DNA from 2 places in the Alteromonas sp. ABH4_456 genome. Region 1 is predicted to be linked to the other one. Evidence: riboswitches for the same ligand, from Rfam matches in the RefSeq annotation. Region 1 holds a riboswitch; the other holds the start of a gene.
What was found. Region 1 has a riboswitch for thiamine pyrophosphate ahead of ACXAG2_RS08785 (TonB-dependent receptor). Riboswitches for the same ligand answer to the same signal wherever they lie in the genome.
Positions count from the first base shown of each region.

Region 2: another riboswitch for thiamine pyrophosphate. It lies ahead of thiC (phosphomethylpyrimidine synthase ThiC); the one in region 1 lies ahead of ACXAG2_RS08785 (TonB-dependent receptor).

Region 1 is NZ_JBSWXO010000004.1:284,594-295,844, forward strand. Features, by position in the region: gene ACXAG2_RS08760 (tetratricopeptide repeat protein) at 1-476, shown strand, start outside; gene ACXAG2_RS08765 (GNAT family N-acetyltransferase) at 569-2,602, opposite strand; gene ACXAG2_RS08770 (acyl-CoA thioesterase) at 2,663-3,082, shown strand; gene ACXAG2_RS08775 (helix-turn-helix domain-containing protein) at 3,142-4,926, opposite strand; cyclic di-GMP riboswitch class I at 5,114-5,195, shown strand; gene ACXAG2_RS08780 (hypothetical protein) at 5,241-5,921, shown strand; TPP riboswitch at 6,045-6,147, shown strand; gene ACXAG2_RS08785 (TonB-dependent receptor) at 6,205-8,259, shown strand; gene ACXAG2_RS08790 (hypothetical protein) at 8,269-8,538, shown strand; gene pnuC (nicotinamide riboside transporter PnuC) at 8,531-9,151, shown strand; gene ACXAG2_RS08800 (phosphotransferase) at 9,129-9,956, shown strand; tRNA gene ACXAG2_RS08805 (tRNA-Trp) at 10,081-10,157, shown strand; gene ACXAG2_RS08810 (hypothetical protein) at 10,220-10,723, shown strand; gene rimI (ribosomal protein S18-alanine N-acetyltransferase) at 10,727-11,179, shown strand.
Region 2 is NZ_JBSWXO010000005.1:25,912-37,162, forward strand. Features, by position in the region: gene feoB (ferrous iron transporter B) at 1-1,747, opposite strand, end outside; gene ACXAG2_RS09435 (FeoA family protein) at 1,792-2,025, opposite strand; TPP riboswitch at 2,227-2,340, shown strand; gene thiC (phosphomethylpyrimidine synthase ThiC) at 2,436-4,319, shown strand; gene thiE (thiamine phosphate synthase) at 4,319-5,857, shown strand; gene ACXAG2_RS09450 (HesA/MoeB/ThiF family protein) at 5,844-6,614, shown strand; gene thiS (sulfur carrier protein ThiS) at 6,598-6,798, shown strand; gene ACXAG2_RS09460 (thiazole synthase) at 6,801-7,571, shown strand; gene thiH (2-iminoacetate synthase ThiH) at 7,568-8,683, shown strand; gene ACXAG2_RS09470 (DUF4861 family protein) at 8,833-10,077, opposite strand; gene ACXAG2_RS09475 (SDR family oxidoreductase) at 10,288-11,049, shown strand; gene kduI (5-dehydro-4-deoxy-D-glucuronate isomerase) at 11,080-11,251, shown strand, end outside.

The DNA of each region.
Region 1 (11,251 bases):
GTCAAATCAAACAGCTTGCTTCCCTGTATGCAAATGCGGGTAATCCACATAAGTCTGCTGAACTACTGTCTAAGTATGTTAAGAGCGGCCTGCTGAAGAAAGATGCGGAGATGTATGCAAACATCGCTAACTCTTATCATCAGGCGAAGGACTATAAAGATGCGGCCAGTTATTACGGTAAAGCTGCAGAAGCAGATAGCGATCCTGAATATTATCGTAAGCAGGGTACTTTGTTACTCGTAGCTGAAGATTATAAAGGTGCTATCAAAGCTCTGAACAATGCTCTGGAACGTGGTGCTGAAGATCCCGCTAAGATTCACTTCTCATTAATGGAAGCGAACTTCTATATCGGTAACTACAAAGCAGCTTACGATCACATTCAGATTGCTAAGAAAGATAAGTCTTTACGCAGAAATGCGATGGCGTGGGAACCTTATATTAAAGATAAGGCTAAAAACCGCGGCATTAAGATTTAATGCTTAATTAGAATTAAAAAACCCTGCATCAGCAGGGTTTTTTGTTTCAGTACTTCTAATTTTATTTTTTGTATCCGGCCCGGAACCTGATTTCACACCTGACCACCGTCTTGCACCGACGACAGAAGTTGTTCACACCGGCGTCTCAGATCATTAACCATCTCTTTCTTACCTTGCAGGCCCGTGCGGTCCGCTAACTGTTTCAAAGAGTCACCTGCAGATAATCTGCGAAGTATTGCAGCTAATTCGATATCAGTGCCGGAATGGGCTTTATCAGCCATTTGGGTTAAATAATTCAGCGAGGAATATAAATGGTCGATACTCCGGCTGCCTTCAACGAACTGGCGGATCCTTAATAAATGGCGACTACGCAGTAGCGGGGGGATCTCATCGTTTTCTTCCAGTGCCAAAAGCTGGTCAATGGCTTCTTCTGCCCTCTTAGAGACCGGATTGACGACCAGAGCACTGATCAATCCTGATGCTTTGTCCGGTTTATTGCCCCGTTTTACAATGGTAAAACCATTAGTTACCCAGAATCTCAGTAACTGGTCTTCAGCGCCAAACGATGAGGTGATCAAATCAGCACCTTCAGTCTGGCAGGTGAAAATAATTTGCTTGAGTAACTTTGACCCGAGACCTTTTGACTGCCAGCCAGGACTCACCGCAATGCGGTTAATCCGCCTTATTTTCATGGATGCAAAATTAACATCAGTGCTCATTAAAGCCAGACTCTGTGCCGTCAGATGACCCTTTACACGACGTTTTCCTTCTGCAATATGCTCCGTGAGGGCTACCGGCGCAATGCTGCCTTCATGCTCTACTACTGCGGCAGCAATAATCTTGCCTTTCACAGTAAGAAGGTGGAAGTTGTTTTGAGGAGAGTCTGTCAGTCTTAACATGTCATCGGGACTACTCTGGTAATGCGCAGCAGTAAGCATTTCCAGAACCTGACGGAGTGTTGATGGTTCCATTTCTCTTGCCGGCAGGACAAGGTGCTCCGGTGAAACAGGTTCCCGCGGCTCGCCCGGTTCTTCACGGCTCAGCGGTTGTCTGAATGTCAGGTTCGATACCAGAGTTTCCAGCTGGTCGCCACCGCGCCATCGTACAGGCTCTGTCAGCTTTCTCACCGGAATATTTTGAGGCTGGAGAAACTTGGTTCTGAATCCTTGTCCACTGCCTTCATAACCGTCTATGGTAGAGCTTAAGATAACAAACGCAGGTGTTGATAATAAGCGCTGTAGCAGCGGCAGTGGCAGCGCTGCTGCTTCGTCTATGACGAGAACATCAATGTTATCTTCGGATAACAGCGGGTTGTCCGTAGCCATCCACTGCGCTCTGTTTCCGCTTTCGCATTCTAAGGACGCGAGTAATCCTGAGACAGAGGCTTGCGAATACGCTGTAACAGCTACATTTAACCCCAATTTCAGAAAGTGGGCGATAATTTTACCGGATAAAAAAGACTTCCCTCTGCCTCTGGCTGCCTCAATACAAACACACTTGTAAGTGCTGCAGTCATTCTGCGTGATCTCGTCAAACACCTTCTGCTGGGCAACTGTCAGTCTGTCAGACTCTGAAATGCGGGAAACTTCCACAGGCTGCGGGGAGGGTAAGTACACGCTGTCACGGCTGATCACGCCCGTCTCCGGAGTGTCTGTTAAAGGGCGCAGAATCTTATCGATATACACACTGCTATCCAGTGTTTCTCCGTAGCTTAAAAAATAGGGGCGGGTAACCGACGGATGATTGTGCCAGGTATCTGATGGCGGTGTCAGGAGTATTAGTGCTCCGGATACTTTTACTGTGCCGGCCAAAGCCGTCAGTACAGATGGCCTGAATTGCTCCGAGAAGTCGATGATGACTATGTCATACTCACTGCCTAAACACTGCCGGTATAAATTGAGTGGCGTGATCTTCGTTATCGTGGATTTTGCTGTATCAACAGGCCTGACATTAAGTTCGCCGGCAATGCAAACAGAAATACCTTCAGTCAGTGATGAGAGTATGCCTTCTACTGTGGTGGCAAGGTGATGCTTATCGCCATGGATCACCAGTCTTTGCCGGTGATAATCGCTGGTATTACAAAACAAGGGGACTGTAAGCCAGTCAGTCACAGTTGTCTGAGCCATTTGATATCATTTCACGTATAATCCAGCCGCTATTTTATCTATTGTTTACGAGGAATTCGAATGCGCTTTTTATCCCGCCGGCTTGTCATGCCCAATGATCTTAACTACGCCAATGCTTTATTTGGTGGCCGGGCGATGGAATGGATTGATGAGGAAGCGGCAATTTTCGCTATTTGTCAGCTGGAAACAAATTGTCTGGTCACAAAGCATATTGGTGAAATTACGTTTGAATCCCCGGCGTTACAGGGCGATATCGTTGAGTTTGGTCTGGAAACTAAATCGGTGGGGCGTACGTCGATTACGGTAACATGTCTGGTGAGAAATAAAGCGACCAAGAAAACCATATGTCTCGCTGATGATATTGTTTTTGTAACTCTCGATCCGGATTCCCGTACTCCGACGCCCCATGGTAAAACGATGGAGATATTGAAAGCACAAACAGAGGCTGAAATCCGCAGCCTGAACCTAAATGCAGAATAAGCTGTTAAAACAACCTGCTCATATGCTTTGATGCGGGTAAGCGGCACTGATCATTGATATCAGGCCGCTGAAACCCGCCAGCTCGTCACGATCTCTTCCAGCATCTCACTTTGCACCTTAGTCAGCGTATCCTGACTGTATTCAGGTGTTTCCTGTGAATTCAGCAGATTGAATGCGATGGTATGACACAGTGTGATCTGACCCGTCAGGTTGTCAGAGTTTCCATTTTCGTCGTTGCTGCACAGTTTCCACAATTGCTGATTCACTGCACTGTTAAAACCCCATCTCAGTAACATTAACGATGTGGTGCCATACAGGCAAACGCCGTATTCATCATTGATACGGTTAAGGAAAACGTCAAATGAAGGGCTTTCGTCCCAGTGAGTGACTGCGCCGTCGGAAAACAGACATTCGTCGTGAAAAATTAGAAACAGGGATAACGTGCCAAACAGTAAAAGTTGTTTGACCTGCTCAGTTTGGTCCTCGTTTAAGCGGTTAAAACCGAACAGGCGCTGAAAGATAGTCAGGCTCAGCAGCATCGCATCAGTGAGCAGGTTAACTTTATCAAACCGGCATTGAGAGGTTAGCAACTGCTGCGCCGCGAAAATTACGGCAAGATTCCGGATATTGCCGAGCCCGAGATTCCGGCCGATTGCCTGTTCAAGATTTTTGGGTACAGAGCCATAAACCGCTCTGCTGGCCTTGCTCATAACGTGGGCCTGAAAAATCGGATCTTTTTCAATCAGTGAGACCACATCCGCCAGCGTCATTGTTTCGCAGTCCATATTCAACAGAGACTGAATTGAATTGGGCAGGGGAGGCAGGTTCTCCACCACATTAATGAGATTACCGTTACCTTTTTGAAAACGCAGGCGGTTGCCAAGCTGGCGTAGCTGTCCTGCACTGATCCCGGCATGTTCCTTAAAACTGCGCTCAAAGGATCGGCGGTCAGAGAAGCCAAGGCGGGCGGCGGTGTCTTCCGTTTTTTCGCCACTGAGTAACCGGTGACATGACTGGTCATGAATGTACTCTTTGAGTAATGCGCTGAAGGAAATTGACTCTTGCCTTAACTGGCGACGAAAAGCGGACTCCGTCTGACCGAGTTGCGTCGCTACCCATTCCGAACGGATCCGTGCCGGGCTCGGGGCTTTGAGAAATGCTTCTTTAACCTGCTGTTTTAACGGCAAATCATTGCTGGTGTCGAGGTTTCCCGCCAGCATTTTTTTAATCGACTGAGAATAGTAAAACGACGCCTGTGTACACCACTTATTATCAAAAAACAGGCTTACAACGACTCCCTCATGTCTGATATCACCGCTGCTGACCGGCCTTAATAAGCTGACCGGTTGTTCGCCTGATGGCGGTAAGGTGACCGTGGTGAAGTCGAATTTTCTGCCGGCGAGGTGACGGCACAAAGCGAGGAGGAAATAACAGCGGAATTCGGTAAGAACAGGATGTGATGATGGCTGAAACCGGAGACAGGTTTCATTTCCGTCAGTTTTTACGGTCAATGCTGCACTGTTGCCCAGAATATAGTGGTAGTGTTTCCCCAGTACATGGAGTGCGTCATCAATATGCTTACTGGCCGTGAGATACACCACCAGATTACTCATTTTGTTGAAATCAAGATAGCCAATCAGGGAGCGGCCAATTGTCTCATTTTCACTGGCAGGACAAAGAGAGTGAAGAATAGACGCCAGTCCGTCATCGTCCATTTTCTCATTTTCTATTTGTGTGATGCTTTCGAGCATCGTTGTGTCATATTCGTTATCAAGTCCGTTATCCCTTCTCAGACTCAATAAAGCGCGGATGACTGCCGACCAGAAAAAACCGTGATACTGCACGTTTGCTCCCAATACCGGATCCCTTCAGTCAAGGATATAAGAATTACCTGTGCCTTGACAGAAAAAGGGTGAATTTTGTGTTGGTACAAATTTGTACCGGATTTCGTTCAGAAGTGTCCTGTTTTACTTGCGGGCCTCTCCCTATCATTACAACCGTCGACTCATTGGTGGAAACGTCACTTCCACAGAGTAGATTCGCCAAACCTGTCGTGAGGCAGGGACGGAAAGCCACGGGTCTTATACCGCCATAAGACAGCCGGGTTGCAGTGAAGTTGTTTAACTATTTTCAGGCACACACTGCTCAAGGAACATAAATGAAATTTAGCATCAAAACTGCAGCCCTGCTAACCGGCTTCTGTGCGGCATTCACGGCTAACGCCAACATTATCAGCAGCTACGATATCGACTTCGCTGCCCAGACTTTGACTGCACACCAACAAAGTGGCACGTCTAACTACGGAACCTGGACAAATAATGGCAGCGTACTGAACCTGCGTGAAAACAGCTGGTTCACACTAAACCTGGATGATGCTTTCGGGATCCAGAGCCTGGATTTAGACAATTCTGCTTCAGATATTTTGTTGTCATTTGAATTTCGTATGACGCCGGGCAACAACAATACTAATGCAAACCCTTACTCTGAGATTGGCGGGATCTGGCTGGCAGATTTCTCTGCCGGTGAACAGAATAACGATGCCAGCCGCACGTTTGCTCTGGGTGGCACACAGAATTTCGGTCTGGATGACTTTACTTATACCAGCGAACCAGCCTGGGAGACCTTCTCTATTACTCTGGATGATTACATGTCAGGACTTATTACCGACATCGTATTCATTAACGATTGTGATGCAGCCAGTGGTTGCGGAGATATGAAGGTTCGCTTCCGGAATGCCTCTATTACAGAAGTCAGTGAGCCAACCGCCATGTCACTGATCCTTCTGGGAATAGGGTTTATGGGATGGCGCACAAGACGCCAGAATCAGAAGGTCGCCTGACCTTCATTGCCCGCCACGTCACATCGCGGGCTTTTTTATTGCTTTTTCGGGGCTGCCGGCAACTTGACTAAGTCACTGAAGTTGTTAGACTGCCCTCGCTTAATTTGCGGACTCCGTAATAAGCATTAGGCCAAGGGGTGCCGTCTTTACGGCTGAGATCCATTCCATGGGAACCCTTAAACCTGATCCGGATAATACCGGCGTAGGGATGGTGATAAAAGCAATCTGAAAACCTCAATACCTGCCGTAAAGCCGGATCTTTTTGATGACTAAAGAGATCCTAATGAAAAAAAACGCAATTCTTCTCGCACTACTTGCACTGCCTGCTTTTGCTGATGACACAGCAGACATCGAACGTATTACCGTCAGCGGTGATTTCCGCACAGCGACTCTCGATCAACTCAGTGCCAGCGCTTCTGTGTTATCAGGCAACCGCCTGGACAGCCGTCAGGCTACCTATATCGACAATGTATTAAGTATTGCGCCGAATGTTAATTTTGCGGCCGGAGCATCCCGCGGACGTTTTATTCAGATCCGGGGGATTGGTGAGCGCAGCCAGTTTGCTGAACCGATTAATCCTTCAGTCAGCTTCCTGGTCGACGATTTTGATTTCTCCGGTCTTGCTGCAGCAGGTGTACTTTTTGATACACAGCAGGTAGAAGTTTACCGGGGACCGCAGGCGACAGTCTTCGGAACCGGTGCCCTGGCTGGTGCGGTTAAGATTGTCAGCAATGCCCCCTCAGAAGAGAGTGACAGTCATTTTGAATTGTCTGTGGGAAACACATCTTTCTTCCGCGCTGAAGGTGCCCATGGCGGACAAGCGTCTGATTCTCTGGCCTGGCGTGCTGCGTTTGTGCACAACAGCAGTGACGGTTTTATTGAAAATGACTTTTTGGGTGCCGACGATACCAATGGGATTCATGAGAATGCAGTAAGGCTGGGCACACTGTGGGATGTGACTGACAAAACATCCGTTGCGGTGGATTTACGCTGGTACGATATCAATAACGGTTATGATGCTTTCTCACTGGATAACAACCGTCACACCTTGTCGGATGAACCCGGCTTTGATGAGCAGGAAACTAAAGCGGTCAGCGCACATATCAATCATGAAACTGCCGGAGGTTTGCTGGAAATCATTGCGACTATGGCCGGTCATGATATCGCTTACGGCTACGACGAAGACTGGACCTACACCGGTTTCCACCCTTGGGGCTATACGTCCTTTGATGCATATTACCGGGATGTTTCCCAACAATCTGCCGAGGTGCGTTTTACTTCTGCAGAAGATAAAAAAATCTTCAATGACACTACGACCTGGGTTATCGGCGGCCGCATCAATCAGAGTGAACAGGATTTACTGCGTCAGTATACTTATGCTGACGGCGACTTTATCAGTACTTTCGAACCGCAGACAACAGCGGTTTACGGTCAGCTTGATACTCAGCTGACTCCGTCTTTATTGCTGACGTCCGCGCTGCGTGTTGAAAATTACGCCTATGATTATGCAGATAATGCGCAGGTGGTGTACGACGATGACACGACCATGACCGGCGGCAAACTGGCACTGACCTGGGATATGGGAGGGGACTACCTGTATGCCAGCGTATCCAGAGGCTACAAAGGTGCCGGCATTAACTATGATGAACAGGTTAGCCGCGAGCGCCGCTTCTTTGATGCGGAATACAACTGGAACTATGAAGCAGGCTACAAAGGCAAATTGTTTGTTCCTGAATTGACAGCCCGCGCAGCACTGTTCTTTATGGAAAGGGAAGATACCCAAATCAGCGATTTTGATGTTCAGGAACGTGAAGATGGTTCTGCCGCCTTTATCGACATTACAGCGAATGCCGATGTGGGCACAAATAAAGGTGCAGAACTGGAGCTTTCCTGGCAGGCAACGTCATCCTGGACAGTGCAGGCCAGCGCGGGTTACCTCAGTGCCACCTTTGAAGGTTACGAGACTGCCGACGGTGAATATGTCAGTAAGCAGCATCAGGCTCAGGCACCCAGATATACAGCGAACCTGTTCAGTGAGTTGTGGCTGACTGATTCTCTGGTATGGCGCGCTGATATGGACTTTAAAGACGAATACCGCTTCTCTGATGGCCATGATGAAACAGCACCGGCCACAACGTTGTACAACACAGATATCACCTGGGTAAAAGGCATGTTGCGCACCACACTGTGGGTGAAGAACGTGTTTGATAAAACCTGGTACACCCGCGGTTTCGGGGGATTCAGTAACGATCCCCGTGATTACTATGAGTTTGCTGAACCTTATTATCAGTTAGGTGATGGCAGACAGTTCGGCGTCACAGCCCGTTTTCAATTCTAAGGAATCTCTATGCAGGTCATGGTTGAGTTATCTCTGTATCCTCTGGTGAATGAGTACATTCCACCCATAAAGTCGTTCATTGACAGACTGAACAGTTACGACACCCTTGATGTGACGACCTGTTCTACCAGTACACAGGTCACCGGCGAGTATGCCGACGTTATGGCGGTACTGGGGAAAGAAATGCAGCGCACCCATGAAGAAGTCGGGCAGGCCATTTTTGTGGCAAAGTTTCTGAACTTCGATGTGATGCAGGCCCGTAAGGATCAGGATGACTGATTTCATCCCGCATTTCTTTGAACAGATAGCCGCGACATCACTGGCTGAGTGGGTTGCTGTGGTGCTGGCACTGGCCTATGTCTGGCTGGCTGCCAGGCAAAACCGCTGGTGCTGGCTTTGTGCATTTATCAGCACGGCTATTTATACCTGGCTCTTCTGGCAGGTCACACTGCCGTTTCAGGCCATCCTGAATCTGTATTACATGGTGATGGCAGGATACGGGTATTATCAGTGGAATCGTCAGGCTGCCGGCGACGACCGGGTGCATTCCTGGCCATGGTATACCCATGCCATGCTGGTGCCGGGACTACTCCTGATTGCCTGGGGCTTATCCCTCTGGGCACAGGGGCAGTTCAACAGCGAACATCTGCTGCTTGATGCAAGCATTCAGGTGGTCAGTGTGGTGACTACCGTGATGGTGGCCCATAAGGTTTTACAGAACTGGTTGTACTGGATAGTAATCAATCTGGCTTCAGCTTATCTTTACGCACAAAGCGGCCTGATGTTGTCGGCGTGTCTGTTTCTGGGATATGTCGGATTTGCCGTATTTGGTTATGCACAATGGCTGAAACAATGGAAGATGCAGGAACATGACGCCCGCGCTTATCGTTAAAGCGTTAGCAGAGCCGTTGAAGCTTAGCGGTAATGCCACCTGCGAATCACGGCAGGGCGGGGATGTGAACCGCCTGTTCAATATCACTGACGGCGAGCGTGAGTTCGCTGTTAAGTGGTCTGCCGGTGATAATTTTACCGGCGTAAACAAGCATGCTCAGTTTACACTCCAGCATAGCCTGTTCCGTCAGGGCATTGCGCCTGAACCTGTGTGGCTGAGTCCTGACTGCACGCTGTGGGCAGAACGCTGGGTCACCACGGATGCGAAACCGGCGAACAACGCAAACAGTGAAGATAGTATCATTTTGCTCGCCGTCGCGTTACACACCATTCACTGCACAGCCATTGACGCGCCACCTCTGTGTCTAGAGCCCAGACTGATGCGCTATTTTGAAAGTGCAGATCTTGAGGACAGTCATCCCCTGGCTGAAGCATTGAGAAACGTGATTGATTCCGGTGATGCACAGCAACCGCCTGCTGAACAGGCGGTGCTTTGTCACAACGATCTGTCTTTGCCGCACATTGTGAGAACCGGAGCCGGTGGCGCTAAACCCGTTATCGTAGACTGGGAATATGCTGCCAGCGGCAATCGTTATTTTGATGTGGCATCCTGTGCTGCGATTAATCAGTTAAATGACGAAGCCGCTTTGCGCTTGTATAAACACTACGCCGCTTTAAGCGGGGCCGCTGAAGAGAAGGTCATCTTTGCCTGTGAACAGCAACGCCGGGTGGTAAATGTCACTGCTGCCCTCTGGCAGGCAGCACTGGAAAACACTAACCGGCAGAAGGGGAGTGAGCCGGAGTAACAGCCATGCTGTGCGCTTTTTGTGCGTATTGTGCGAATGCCAGGCAAAGGCACTGGTTTTGCTGTTTTTTTGCCATAAAAAGGCTTTACCTTTGTTAACGCATACGTATAATGCACAGCGCGCTAGGGGTGTAGTTCGAATTGGTAGAACAGCGGTCTCCAAAACCGATGGTTGGGGGTTCGAGTCCCTCCACCCCTGCCACTTTTCCTCTGAGTAAGTTATAGTGTTCCTACTTTTTTCCACTCAAAAGTAAATCCATTTTCATGACGTCCGGTTTAAATCCATATCAAATTGCTGTTCTTCAGGAAATGGGTATCTGTGTATGGCAATCTCAGGCTGTATCACAGACTCAGGCAACATCTGCTGCCGGTAACAGTCACACTGCTGAACTAACGCCTTCCGGCGCTGCCGTTCCATCTCAGTCTTCTGGTCAACCCGCCGCAAATGGTCAGGCCCGCATTGCGCAACTTCGTTCCATGCTGGGAAATAAACCGGATAAAAAACCATCTGCCCCGGAAAAAGTGCAGGACAATGAAGCAAAACCGGCATCACCGGTGGTTGAAACCATTGATCCCCGCAGCTTCGGAACTGCCGGACAAGACATCTTGCAGGCGTTGTCTCTGTTTCACGATGCAAAGTCTGTTCGCTGGCAATATGGTTCAGAGTTGTCCCTGAAAAATAATATTCTTTCATTACCTTATAAAACTGCGCCATCAGACGCTGCGGAAAAGCGCCGTCTGTGGCAGATCATTTGTGCCGGTCAGTAAGTGATGCCGTCGTTCACACTCCAGCCACTTTCTGACGCCCTGATCAACGACGCCCATGCTATTCATCAGCAGGCCACTTATAATCCCTGGTCCTTATCTACCTTTGCGGACTGTCTTACACCGCCCTATGCGGGTTTGGCAGCACTGAACAGTGAGCTTAAGCTCTCCGGTTACGCAGTGATATTACTGGTTGCCGGCGAAGCCACGTTAATGGACATTGCAGTTGCTGTTTCTGACCGGGGGCAGGGTGCCGGAAAACAGTTATTAGACGGTGTGATTGCATGGTGCCGGCAACAACAGGCTGAGTCACTGTGGCTCGAGGTAAGAGCCGGAAACCACAAAGCCATTTCACTGTACGAAAAAGTCGGTTTTGAAGACATTGAAGTGCGTAAAAATTACTACCCTTGTGATGGCGGTAAAGAAGACGCGCGGATAATGCGTATGTTGCTTGCTTAGGGCGTCAGCGATTATACCCGGCAGTTGTATCCTACAGAGTAAACCATCTACCGGTCAGAAAAATAATCTTAA
Region 2 (11,251 bases), on a different contig from region 1:
AGGCGAGCTTATTGCTGCCGGTTTCACCTTTCAGCATGGCAACGGTTGCCACACATTGCAGCGCCACAACGTAGAACAACACCAGACCAAGGCCGGCGCCGGTTGTCAGTCCGTCAGCCTGAATACGTCCGGCCAGACCATCCACATTGTCTTCAGCGTCATCCATACCGAACAATGTACCCAGCGCGCCGACGAAGACTTCACGGGCGAGGAACGACATCAGTATTGCCACGCCGTAACGCCAGTCCAGCCCCATCGGCTCGAATACAGGCTGGATAACATGGCCGATTTGCCCGAGCCAGCTGTCTTCCAGAGTCGAACTCATCGGGAAATAACCCAGGATCCAGATCCCCACCGACACCACGAAAATAATCGGTGCAGCGCGGCGGACAAACTGCAACCCGCTGTCGATAACGCGGAAAGTCAACGGCTTCCAGTGTGGCAAGCGGTATGTGGGTAATTCAAGAATGAACGGCATGTCTGACTCTTGCAGATCTCCCGGTAAGAATCGCGACAGAAACTGGCTGACAATCAGGGCCGTAATAATACCGAAGAAATACAGGCCGAAGAAGGCAGCCCCCTGCAGACCAAAAATGCCCAGGAAAGTACCGTCTTCCGGCACCAGTACCGCTACCAGCAAGGCATAAACCGGCAAACGGGCTGAACAGGACATCAGCGGGATGGTCAGCATGGTGATAAGACGCTTGTGCGGCGACTCGATAGTACGGGCCGCCATGATGGCAGGAATGGCGCAGGCATGACCCGAAAGATAAGGAATAAAGCTTCTGCCTGATAAACCCACAGCGCTTAACGGGCGATGACACATCAGCGCCGCACGGGCGAGATAACCGCTGTCTTCCAGCAAGCCGATGATGAATGTCAGCACCATAATTTGCGGTACAAACACCAGGAAAGAGCCTAAACCGCCGAATATAGCGTCGTTAAAAAAGTCGGTAACAATCCCTTCCGGCGTAATGGCACTGACACCTTCAGCAGCGCTGCCGATCAGCGTTTCCACGCCGTCCATCAGGGGGGCTGCGAGGGTAAAAATACTCTGGAAGAGTACGAACATGACGCCGAGGAATACCAGAGAGCCGGTCCAGCTGTTTAACAGGAAGCGGTCGACGCTGTTCTGATTTTTCAGCACAACATCCAGTTGCAGGCCGTACTTTGAAGCCAGTGCCTGACTCTGGTTTACCGCAGACTCCCCCTCTGCCAGGGATGTCGTCGGGACATGACCTGACGGCGCTCTGGCAACAGACAGCATGGTCTGCTTAAATTCGTGTAACCCGTCCAGGGTTCTTGCCGACAGTGCCATTACCGGACTGCCCAATTCTTTACTCAGCGCCTCTGTGTCGATATCTTCGCCGATCCTGCGGACTTCGTCGATGAAGTTGAGGGCAAAGAGTACAGCTTTATTGTTGGCTTTTGCCAGTTTCTGCACCTGCAGCCCCAGCACTAAACTGCGCTCTAAACGGGTGGCATCAAGTACACAAACCACCAGAGAGGTATCGTCACGTTCTACCGATGCGGTGATTTCTTTAATTGCGATTTCTTCATCACGGCTCAGGCCACGAAGCGTATAAGTGCCCGGCAGGTCCACCACTTCAAAATCCTGACATTGACCCCGTTTAACTTCCACGGTAACACCGGGATAATTAGCGACTTTTTGTCGCAGACCGGTTAATTGATTGAATAAAAGACTCTTACCGGAATTGGGCTTTCCGACCATTAAAATGCGTTGCATGAAAAAAGGGTATCCTGTTACTGGCGACAGCGGAAAAGTGAGCGTTAGCTACGCACTTCAACTTCGATTTGTGCGGCGAGATTTTCTTCGATAGCAAACACACTGCCACCCAGTTGCATCACGATTGGCCCACCCAGCGGGCCTTTTCTGACACACTGAATATCTCTGCCAACTTGAATGCCCATTTCAGAAAGCCGCTCTTTCACATTCTCAGCCAGGTCTGAATTAACCGAGCTGATTAATGCCTGCTGTTTGGTATTAAGTTCCCACAATGTCATAGGATATCTCTGTAGTAAGTGGTGTTTGCCTGTTCTTTACCGAACAGCAAAATCCGGTGCTCCGGACATGAAAATCTGTTGGAAGAGTACAAGAAAGTGGAGATATGAACCAGATGCTTTCTGCGTTGCAACGTTGAAAGCCCCAACTCTGTCGTTAAGACAAAGCTTGTTTTCTTTTCTAATCCATGATTATAGTAAAAACAGAACTTGTCGGAGTGCTTCGTCTTTCACATGAAAGCAAGCTGAGACCGCATTGCGGGATCCGTAGAACCTGATCAGGCTAATACCTGCGAAGGGAACAAGCAGCAACACCGTTCCACCATCACAACAGACGACCGTCTGTTTGCCGGTGTTGCCCCTTGTATACTCACTCCTGACAAGCATTTATCACCCGTAAAGGAACAAATGCTATGTCAACACGACGCGAGAAACGCCAGCAGGCACAAACATTTATACAATCACTGAAAGGTGAAGCTTTTCCTAATTCTTTCCGCCAGTACGAAGAAGGGTCTGACCCGTCCATTCGTGTGCCCATGCGGATGATTGCCCAGTCTCCTACCCGCATCAGCGGGCAGGAAGAAGAAATTAATCCGGATATTCCCGTATACGACGCCTCCGGTGTATTTGGCGACCCGGCCTGTGAAGTCGATGTGACCAGAGGCATTCCGCATTGCCGCGCTGAGTGGATTAACGCACGAAGCGATACGCAAGCCATTGCCGCATCTGAATCATCCTATACGCAGGCGCGGGATGCAGACATCACCTCAGAATCCATTCGTTTTCAGGCGAAAAATACCATCCGTAAAGCCGCTGCCGGCAAGGTAGTAACGCAATTGCACTATGCCCGCCTGGGCATAGTGACGCCGGAGATGGAATACATCGCGATCCGCGAAAATATGGGGCGCGCTGCGATCAAAAATGAACTGTTGAACCAGCAGCACAAAGGAGAAGCCTTCGGCGCAAACATACCAGCGGAAATCACCGGCGAGTTCGTGCGTCGTGAAGTCGCAGAAGGCCGGGCGATTATTCCGGCCAACATCAACCACCCTGAAGCTGAGCCGATGATTATCGGGCGAAACTTCCTGGTCAAAGTGAATGCCAACATCGGTAATTCCGCGGTGACCTCGTCCATTGAAGAGGAAGTGGAAAAGCTGGTCTGGGCCACACGCTGGGGCGCTGACACCATCATGGATTTATCCACCGGCCGCAATATTCACGAAACCCGTGAATGGCTACTGCGTAACAGCCCGGTCCCCATTGGCACAGTGCCCATTTATCAGGCGCTGGAAAAGGTCAATGGCGTCGCTGAAGATCTCGACTGGCCGGTTTTTCGTGACACCCTGATTGAACAGGCAGAGCAAGGGGTGGATTATTTTACTATCCATGCCGGCGTGCGCTTACCCTTTGTACCGTTAACCGCTAAGCGCATTACGGGTATCGTGTCCCGTGGTGGTGCCATTATGGCGAAATGGTGTTTGTATCATCATCAGGAAAGTTTTCTGTATGAACATTTCCGCGAAATCTGTGAAATCTGCGCTCAATACGATGTCAGTCTGTCACTGGGTGACGGCCTGCGCCCGGGTTCTGTTGCCGACGCCAACGATGAAGCACAATTTGCCGAACTGCGCACCTTAGGCGAACTCACAGCTATCGCGTGGGAATATGACGTTCAGGTGATGATAGAAGGTCCGGGCCACGTGCCTATGCACCTGATCAAAGAGAACATGGATGAGCAGTTATCTCATTGTCATGGCGCACCGTTTTACACCCTCGGTCCGCTGACAACGGATATCGCCCCGGGGTATGACCATTTCACATCCGGGATCGGCGCAGCACTGATTGGCTGGTATGGCTGTGCCATGCTTTGCTACGTCACCCCCAAAGAGCATCTTGGCCTGCCGGATAAAGAAGATGTGAAGCAGGGCCTGATTACTTACAAAATTGCCGCCCACGCAGCAGACCTGGCAAAAGGTCACCCGGGCGCACAAATACGCGACAATGCCATGTCGAAAGCCCGCTTTGAGTTTCGCTGGGAAGACCAGTTTAATCTGGCACTGGATCCGTTTACCGCCCGCGCCTATCACGACGAAACCCTGCCGCAAGCTTCAAGCAAGGTGGCGCACTTCTGCTCCATGTGCGGTCCGAAATTTTGTTCCATGAAGATTTCTCAGGAAGTCCGTGACCATGCACAGGCGGAAGAAGCGAAGCAACAGGGCATGGCCGATATGGCGAAGAAGTTTTCTGCCTCCGGCCGCGCTCTCTACGTTGATGCTGCCGTTGCTGAGGGCGAATAATGTTACCCCGTGTTTTAACCATTGGCGGCACCGACAGTTCCGGCGCCGCCGGCTTACAGCAGGACCAGCGTGCGCTGCAATGTTTTGCTGTCCACCAGCTTAGTGTGGTCTCGCTGGTCAGCGCGCAAACTCATGACAGTGTGCTGCACGTTTCTCCGGTATCACCGGCGTCATTTTCGGCACAGCTGCAAGTCGCTTTTCAGCCACAGATCCCTGCGGTAATAAAAGTGGGTGCGCTGGCGAATGATGAACAGATCCGGTTGCTTATTAAGAAACTGTCTGAATATCCGCAAATTCCGGTGATTTGGGACCCTGTACTACAGACATCATCAAAGAGTAAGCTTGGTGATTTATCGTTTGATGCTATCGCCGGGTTATTGCCCTACATCACGCTTATCACACCGAACTATGGTGAGCTGGCCTGGCTGACAGGCTTTACGTTACGGCAAGCCAAAGATGAACTGGCTGCCGCACATCAGCTTATCGCTTCAGGCTGCGATCAGGTGCTGGTAAAAGGCGGTCACAGACCAGGCTCATCGCTCCGGCCCGACTCCGGGAACGCGGCGGAAATCTGTGATGTGCTGTACAGCAAAGAAAACGTCCGGCGTTTTGTGCACAAAGCCCGGCAGCCTTTTAACTTACGGGGTTCCGGTTGTCTGCTGGCATCGGCTATTGCCGGAGCAATGGCTGAGCAATACATAGCGGAAGATGCGGTTTCGCTGGCCGAAGCTGTGGTTGCCGCAGCATGGCAACAGGCAGAGCTTGTTTTACCTGAAACGGCTATCCTTCATCGCCCACCGTCTGAACGTGGGATGCTCGTTGAACAACAGGCCCCGTCGCTTCCCGCCTCACTGCTTCCCTACTTCCCGGCAGTTTTTGAAGGCTTGATACCGGCAAAGCATAACTATTCTTTCCCTAACTTGCTGGATTCTGCGCCCGGGCTTTACCCGGTGGTCGACAGCCTTGAATGGCTGCAGCGCCTTCTCCCTTTAAATCTTAAGATTATCCAGTTGCGGATAAAATCCGCCGGTACAGCGCTGAGTGAAACCATCCGCGAAGCAGTAACTATGGCTGCCGGTTACAACACCCAGCTTTTCATCAACGACCACTGGCAACTGGCTATTGAACACGGGGCATATGGTGTGCATCTCGGGCAGGAAGATCTCGCCACTGCCGATTTGAGTGCCATTGCCCGTGCCGGGTTGCGGCTGGGTATTTCCACTCACGGATATGCAGAACTTTGCCGCGCCATTCAAATCCGGCCATCCTACATAGCACTCGGTCATATTTTTCCTACCAGAACGAAAGATATGCCATCTGCACCACAAGGGCCGGCGCGGCTGGCTGACTACGTATCACTTTGCAAATATCACAGCATTCCCACTGTGGCCATCGGCGGTATTAAGTTGAGCAATATCGACACCGTGGCTGCCACAGGCGCAGATGCCATTGCTGTGGTAACGGCTGTTACAGAAAGCGATGATCCGGAAGGCGCAGTCAACGCATTACGCAGGAGGTGCTGTCATGCTGACCACTGAATTGTATTCCCGCTACAGCCGTCATTTACTGCTGGATAATTTTGATGAAGAAGCCCAGCTCCAACTCATGCAATCAAAAGTCATGCTGTTCGGCTGCGGCGGACTCGGCTGTCAGGTAGCTATGGCGCTGGTGTCTGCCGGTGTGGGCGAAATTGTGCTGGTCGACCATGACACCGTAGCACTCAGTAATTTGCCCCGCCAGTGGCTGTTTACCGAAGCCGATGCGGGACAAAAGAAAGTCTATGCTGCGCGGTCGCGACTGACAGTCATGCATGGCGGGTGTCAGATAAGATGCATTGATGACCCGGCCGATCCCGTCAGACTTGCCACCCACCTGCCGTACTGTTCATTGCTGCTGGATTGCACAGACAGCGTGTCCAGCAGAAAATTTGTCAATGGACTGGCCCTTGAACATAAGCTGCCACTCATTTCCGCCAGTGCAGCAGGCTTTTCCGCCACGGCGCTGGCGCTGAATCCGGTATCCGGCTCGGCCTGTTATGAATGCATGGAACAAATTGGTGAGCACTCACAAACGTGCATGGAGCAGGGAATATTCAGTCCTGTGGTAGCCATTGCCGGTCAGTTTCAGGCCAGCCTTGCACTCAGTTACCTGTGCGGCATTCAGCCTGTGGATTTCGGACAACTTCACGTCTATGACGGCCGCGCCCTTACCCTGCGCCACTTCAGGGTAAACAAAAATCCGGCGTGTCCGGCATGCTCAAATAATACCGGGGAACATCATGAACATATTGTGTAACGGTGACAAGCTCACTCTGCCTGAAGGCAGTCTGCTCGCCGATGCGATCAGTGACTATCTGCAGCAAACCCCGTCAGTGGCTGTAGCGGTAAACCAGACAATCATTCCGGCCAGCCAGTGGCAACATCATAAGCTGCAACCTGATGATATTGTTGAACTCTTTACTCTGGTAGCGGGAGGTTAATGATGCTGACAATTGCCGGCACTACTTTTACATCCAGATTATTCACCGGTACAGGGAAATTCAGTCACCCTGACATCATGAAAGAGGCCCTCGTCGCCAGCCAGACACGGCTTGTTACGCTGGCACTTAAACGGCTTTCAAAAGGCGACGTGCCCGACCCTACCCTCAACGTTCTGCGTTCGCTGCCGGTTACACTACTGCCGAACACTTCCGGTGCGGCGACAGCGGAAGAAGCGGTTTATGCTGCCCGTCTGGCCAGAGAGCTGTTAGGTACCAGCTGGCTGAAACTGGAAATTCATCCCGATCAGCGCTTCTTACTTCCCGACCCGGTAGAAACATTAAAAGCTGCTGAAGTGTTATGTAAAGAAGGCTTTAACGTGTTGCCCTATTGCCATGCGGATCCTGTTCTGTGCAAGCGCTTAGAAGAAGCCGGATGCGCTGCCGTGATGCCACTTGGCGCACCTATCGGTTCCAATAAAGGCCTGCAAACCCGCGAGTTCCTGCATATCATCATTGAACAGGCCGGAATCCCGGTGGTGGTTGATGCCGGGATCGGCGCTCCCTCTCATGCCTGCGAAGCCATGGAAATGGGCGCTGATGCAGTACTGGTAAATACCGCCATAGCTGCCGCGACCCAACCGGTTGCCATGGCCACTGCGTTTGCAAAAGCCGTGGAAGCCGGCCGCGAGGCTTGGCTGGCCGGTGCCGCACCGGTTAACTCCCGGGCTTCTGCCACCAGCCCGTTCACACAGTTTCTGGCAAGGTTATCATGACGGTGGCAGAAGAGCTGTCCCGCACGGACTGGGACGATGTGAGGCTTGCGCTTTACAGCAAAAGCGCGGCAGATGTGATGTCAGCACTACAACGCCCCGTCCGGCACTGGCAGGATTTTCTTGCGCTGGTATCCCCAGCCGCAGAAGCATTTCTGCCGGATATGGCTGTTAAGGCACAGGCCCTCACACGCCAGCGTTTCGGCCATACCGTGTCTTTGTTCGTGCCCTTGTATCTGTCAAACCTGTGCGCCAACGAATGCACCTATTGCGGCTTCACTATGAGCAATAAAATTAAGCGCACGAAACTGACCATGGCTGAAATATCAGATGAAGTTTATGCCATTAAGAAAATGGGCTTTGATTCTGTTTTGCTGGTTACCGGCGAGCACGAAACAAAAGCAGGTATGGATTACTTTTTGAAATCAGTGGAGTTAGTGAAGGCTCACTTCAGCCATGTTTCCATGGAGGTGCAACCGCTTTCTACAGATGAATACCGTGCCCTTGCAGCAGCCGGAACGGACAGTGTGCTGGTTTATCAGGAAACCTATCATCGCGCTCACTATGCAGAGTATCACCTGCGGGGCAGAAAGCAGGATTTCGACTGGCGGTTAGCAACACCGGACAGGCTTGGCGAAGCTGGTATGAACAAAATTGGCCTCGGCGCTTTGCTAGGGCTATCCGAATGGCGGACGGACAGCGCATTTACCGCATTACATCTAAGCCTGTTGCAACAGCGCTACTGGAAAAGCCGCTACTCTGTTGCATTCCCCCGCATCAAGCCCTGCGCCGGTGACCAGATTTCACAGAAAAGCCAGGTATCAGATAGGCAGCTCATACAACTGATTTGCGCTTACCGTCTGTGTTTTCCGGAAGTGGAATTAAGCCTTTCCACAAGGGAATCCCCGGCATTTCGCGACAACGTCGTACCACTGGCCATTAATCAATTGTCTGCCGCATCGCAAACTCAACCTGGTGGATACAGCGCTCCCACAACAGCACTGGAGCAATTCTCAACCGAAGACACCCGCTCAGCCAGTGCAGTGGCAAACAGCCTCACCGCAAGCGGACTCGACCCGGTATGGACAGACTGGCTGAATGCATTCGGCCGTTAAGCAGCCCGGGCAAAAGGGAAGCTTTGAATGCGTTTCAAACCCTCAGCCGCAGGGATGCGGCTGTGGAGCTCCCATGGATGGGTTCACAGCGTGTTTGAAACGCATCAAGGTTTCCCAGCTCATGCGTCCGGCTTGCTTCCCGGATCAACCTACCCCGCTGTTGCAGGGCTTGCCAGTGCTTTGAGTTTGGTTTTCAGCAGTTCTGTGAAGCCGCTTTCGTCGTCAGGGCTGTCAGGGTGAGAAGGCCATACTGCCATGAACTGATATTCCATGGTTGTTGCAGGTTTGAACTGAATCAAATAGTCATATTCCGCTTCAAATTTGCGGGAGATATCGTCCACTTTGTAGAACAGTGCCATGCCCAGCTCGTCATCTTCGCCCAGCAAGCTTTGCTTACCGTAGGTGGCAATGACGCCCCAGCCGTTCATTTCCAGTTCGATATATTGAGTGTTGTCATGCTTAACAATCCCAGTTACCAGGTCATCTGCTGTTTCGCTTAACGACACCGTTACCGTAGTTGACGGGTCACCGGCGTGAATTTCGTAATCTGCACTGGCATCGAGCTTCTTACCATTCACATCCCAGCCGTCGTAATTCACAGTGAACCCGGCAGACAGCTTGTCGTCATGGCCCAGTGCCCAGGACATCTCGTCCACGTTCTGCATATGCATTACCGTGTCGCCTTCCATACGGCCAAAAGAACCAAGACCCAGCGCTTTACCCACTTTCAGCACGTCGCCGCCCCAGTCAGACAGATCATGATAGCTGTCGTAACCATCCTGCCCCACCTGATGCAGCACGGGTTCGTTACCGGTTTTCACGAAGATATCCGTGCCGTTACGCCAGTCCAGATATAAGCGGTACCCCACCAGGTCATTTTCCCAGCCTGGCCCTTCATAACGTAAATAGTATGAATGATCAGTCAGTTGCGGAGGCGCAGTAAAAGAATCCACATTCTCAAAGCTGAAACCGTCTGCTTTGTACTCTCTACCATCCCATTCACCGCCCTGACGAACTGACAATTCAGTGTAAGCAACATCCGGTGCATCAGGGGCTGATTCTGACAGAGCAATTGTGGCTTTTTCACCGGCATCCAATGTGACTAAAACGTTAAGAACATCATTTCCCTGCTGATCTTTTGTCCACTCAGAAGGAAAGTTTGTCACTTTTTTTGTCACTGCATTGTCGTCATCAAATGCGCTTGCCGGAAAACGCAGAAGTTGCGGAAGCGCTGCGCCACCGGCCGGATTACTCACGCTGACCTTACTGACAACAGATTCTGCAGATGATTGTTTTTCCTGACTTTCCTGATTAGAAGACGGGGATTTATCAGGGCTGCATGCGGCAGCGGATAACGCCAGAATGATACTCAGTGGCAGGGTTGATTTCTTCATATTGCGCTCCGTGATTTCGTCGTTTAGAGGTCGTTATTCAGGGAAATACTTTGCACTAATATATTGACAATTGCCACCGGTGGCAATTATTTTAAATGTTGTTAACATTGTAAACTGTGTGTGGTGTTTCATCGCTTATCCGGAAAATGCGTTTCCGGTTCATTTACAACACCCGCAAAATTCATCGTTTTTACGCAAAAAGGAAATGTCATGCCTAACTTCAGTTTGACGGGAAAACGTGCGCTGGTCACCGGTGCCAGCCGCGGTATCGGACAAGCCATGGCCGTCGCTCTGGCCGAATCCGGCGCCAGTGTTATTTGCGCCAGTTCCCGTGAAGGCGGATGTGAAGAAACCCTCGCCAAAATCCGCGCCGTCAGCAACGTGGAAGTTACCGCCCTGCATGCCGATCTGTCAGACATGGCAGCGGTTCAGAAGCTGGCTGATGACGCACAGGCTGTTTGGGGAGGTATCGATATTCTGGTGAATAACGGCGGTACAATTTTCCGCAGCCCGGCCGTGGATTTCCCACTGGAGGAATGGCAGAACGTGTTGCGCGTAAATACAGACTCAGCGTTTCTGCTCAGCCAGAAAATCGGCCGCAACATGATTGAGCAGGGTTACGGCAAAATCATTAATACCGCCTCTATGCTCAGTTACAGCGGCGGCATCACAGTGCCTGCCTACACTGCCAGCAAGCACGCTATAGCCGGCTTAACCAAAGCTCTGGCTAATGAATGGGGCAAGCACAACGTTCAGGTGAACGCTATTGCGCCCGGCTATATCCGTACCGACAACACGCAGGCTCTGCAGGACGATGCAGGCCGCAGCAAGGAAATTATTTCAAGGATCCCGGCCGGACGCTGGGGCGAAACGGAAGACTTAAAAGGCGCACTGGTGTTTCTGGCCAGTGATGCAAGCAATTACGTGAACGGCCATGTGTTAGCCGTCGACGGCGGTTTCCTTGCCCGCTGATCCTCACAAACCCTACAAGAGACAGGCACCATGACTACTGAACACGAAATCCGTTACGCCGTAGGACAACGGGAAGTTAAGTCTTACGACACCAATGAACTGCGTGAAGCCTTTCTGGCTGACAAACTCATGCAGCACGGCAAAATCTACTGGGTCTACAGCCACTATGAGCGTTTCATGGTGGGCAGCGCAGTACCAACTT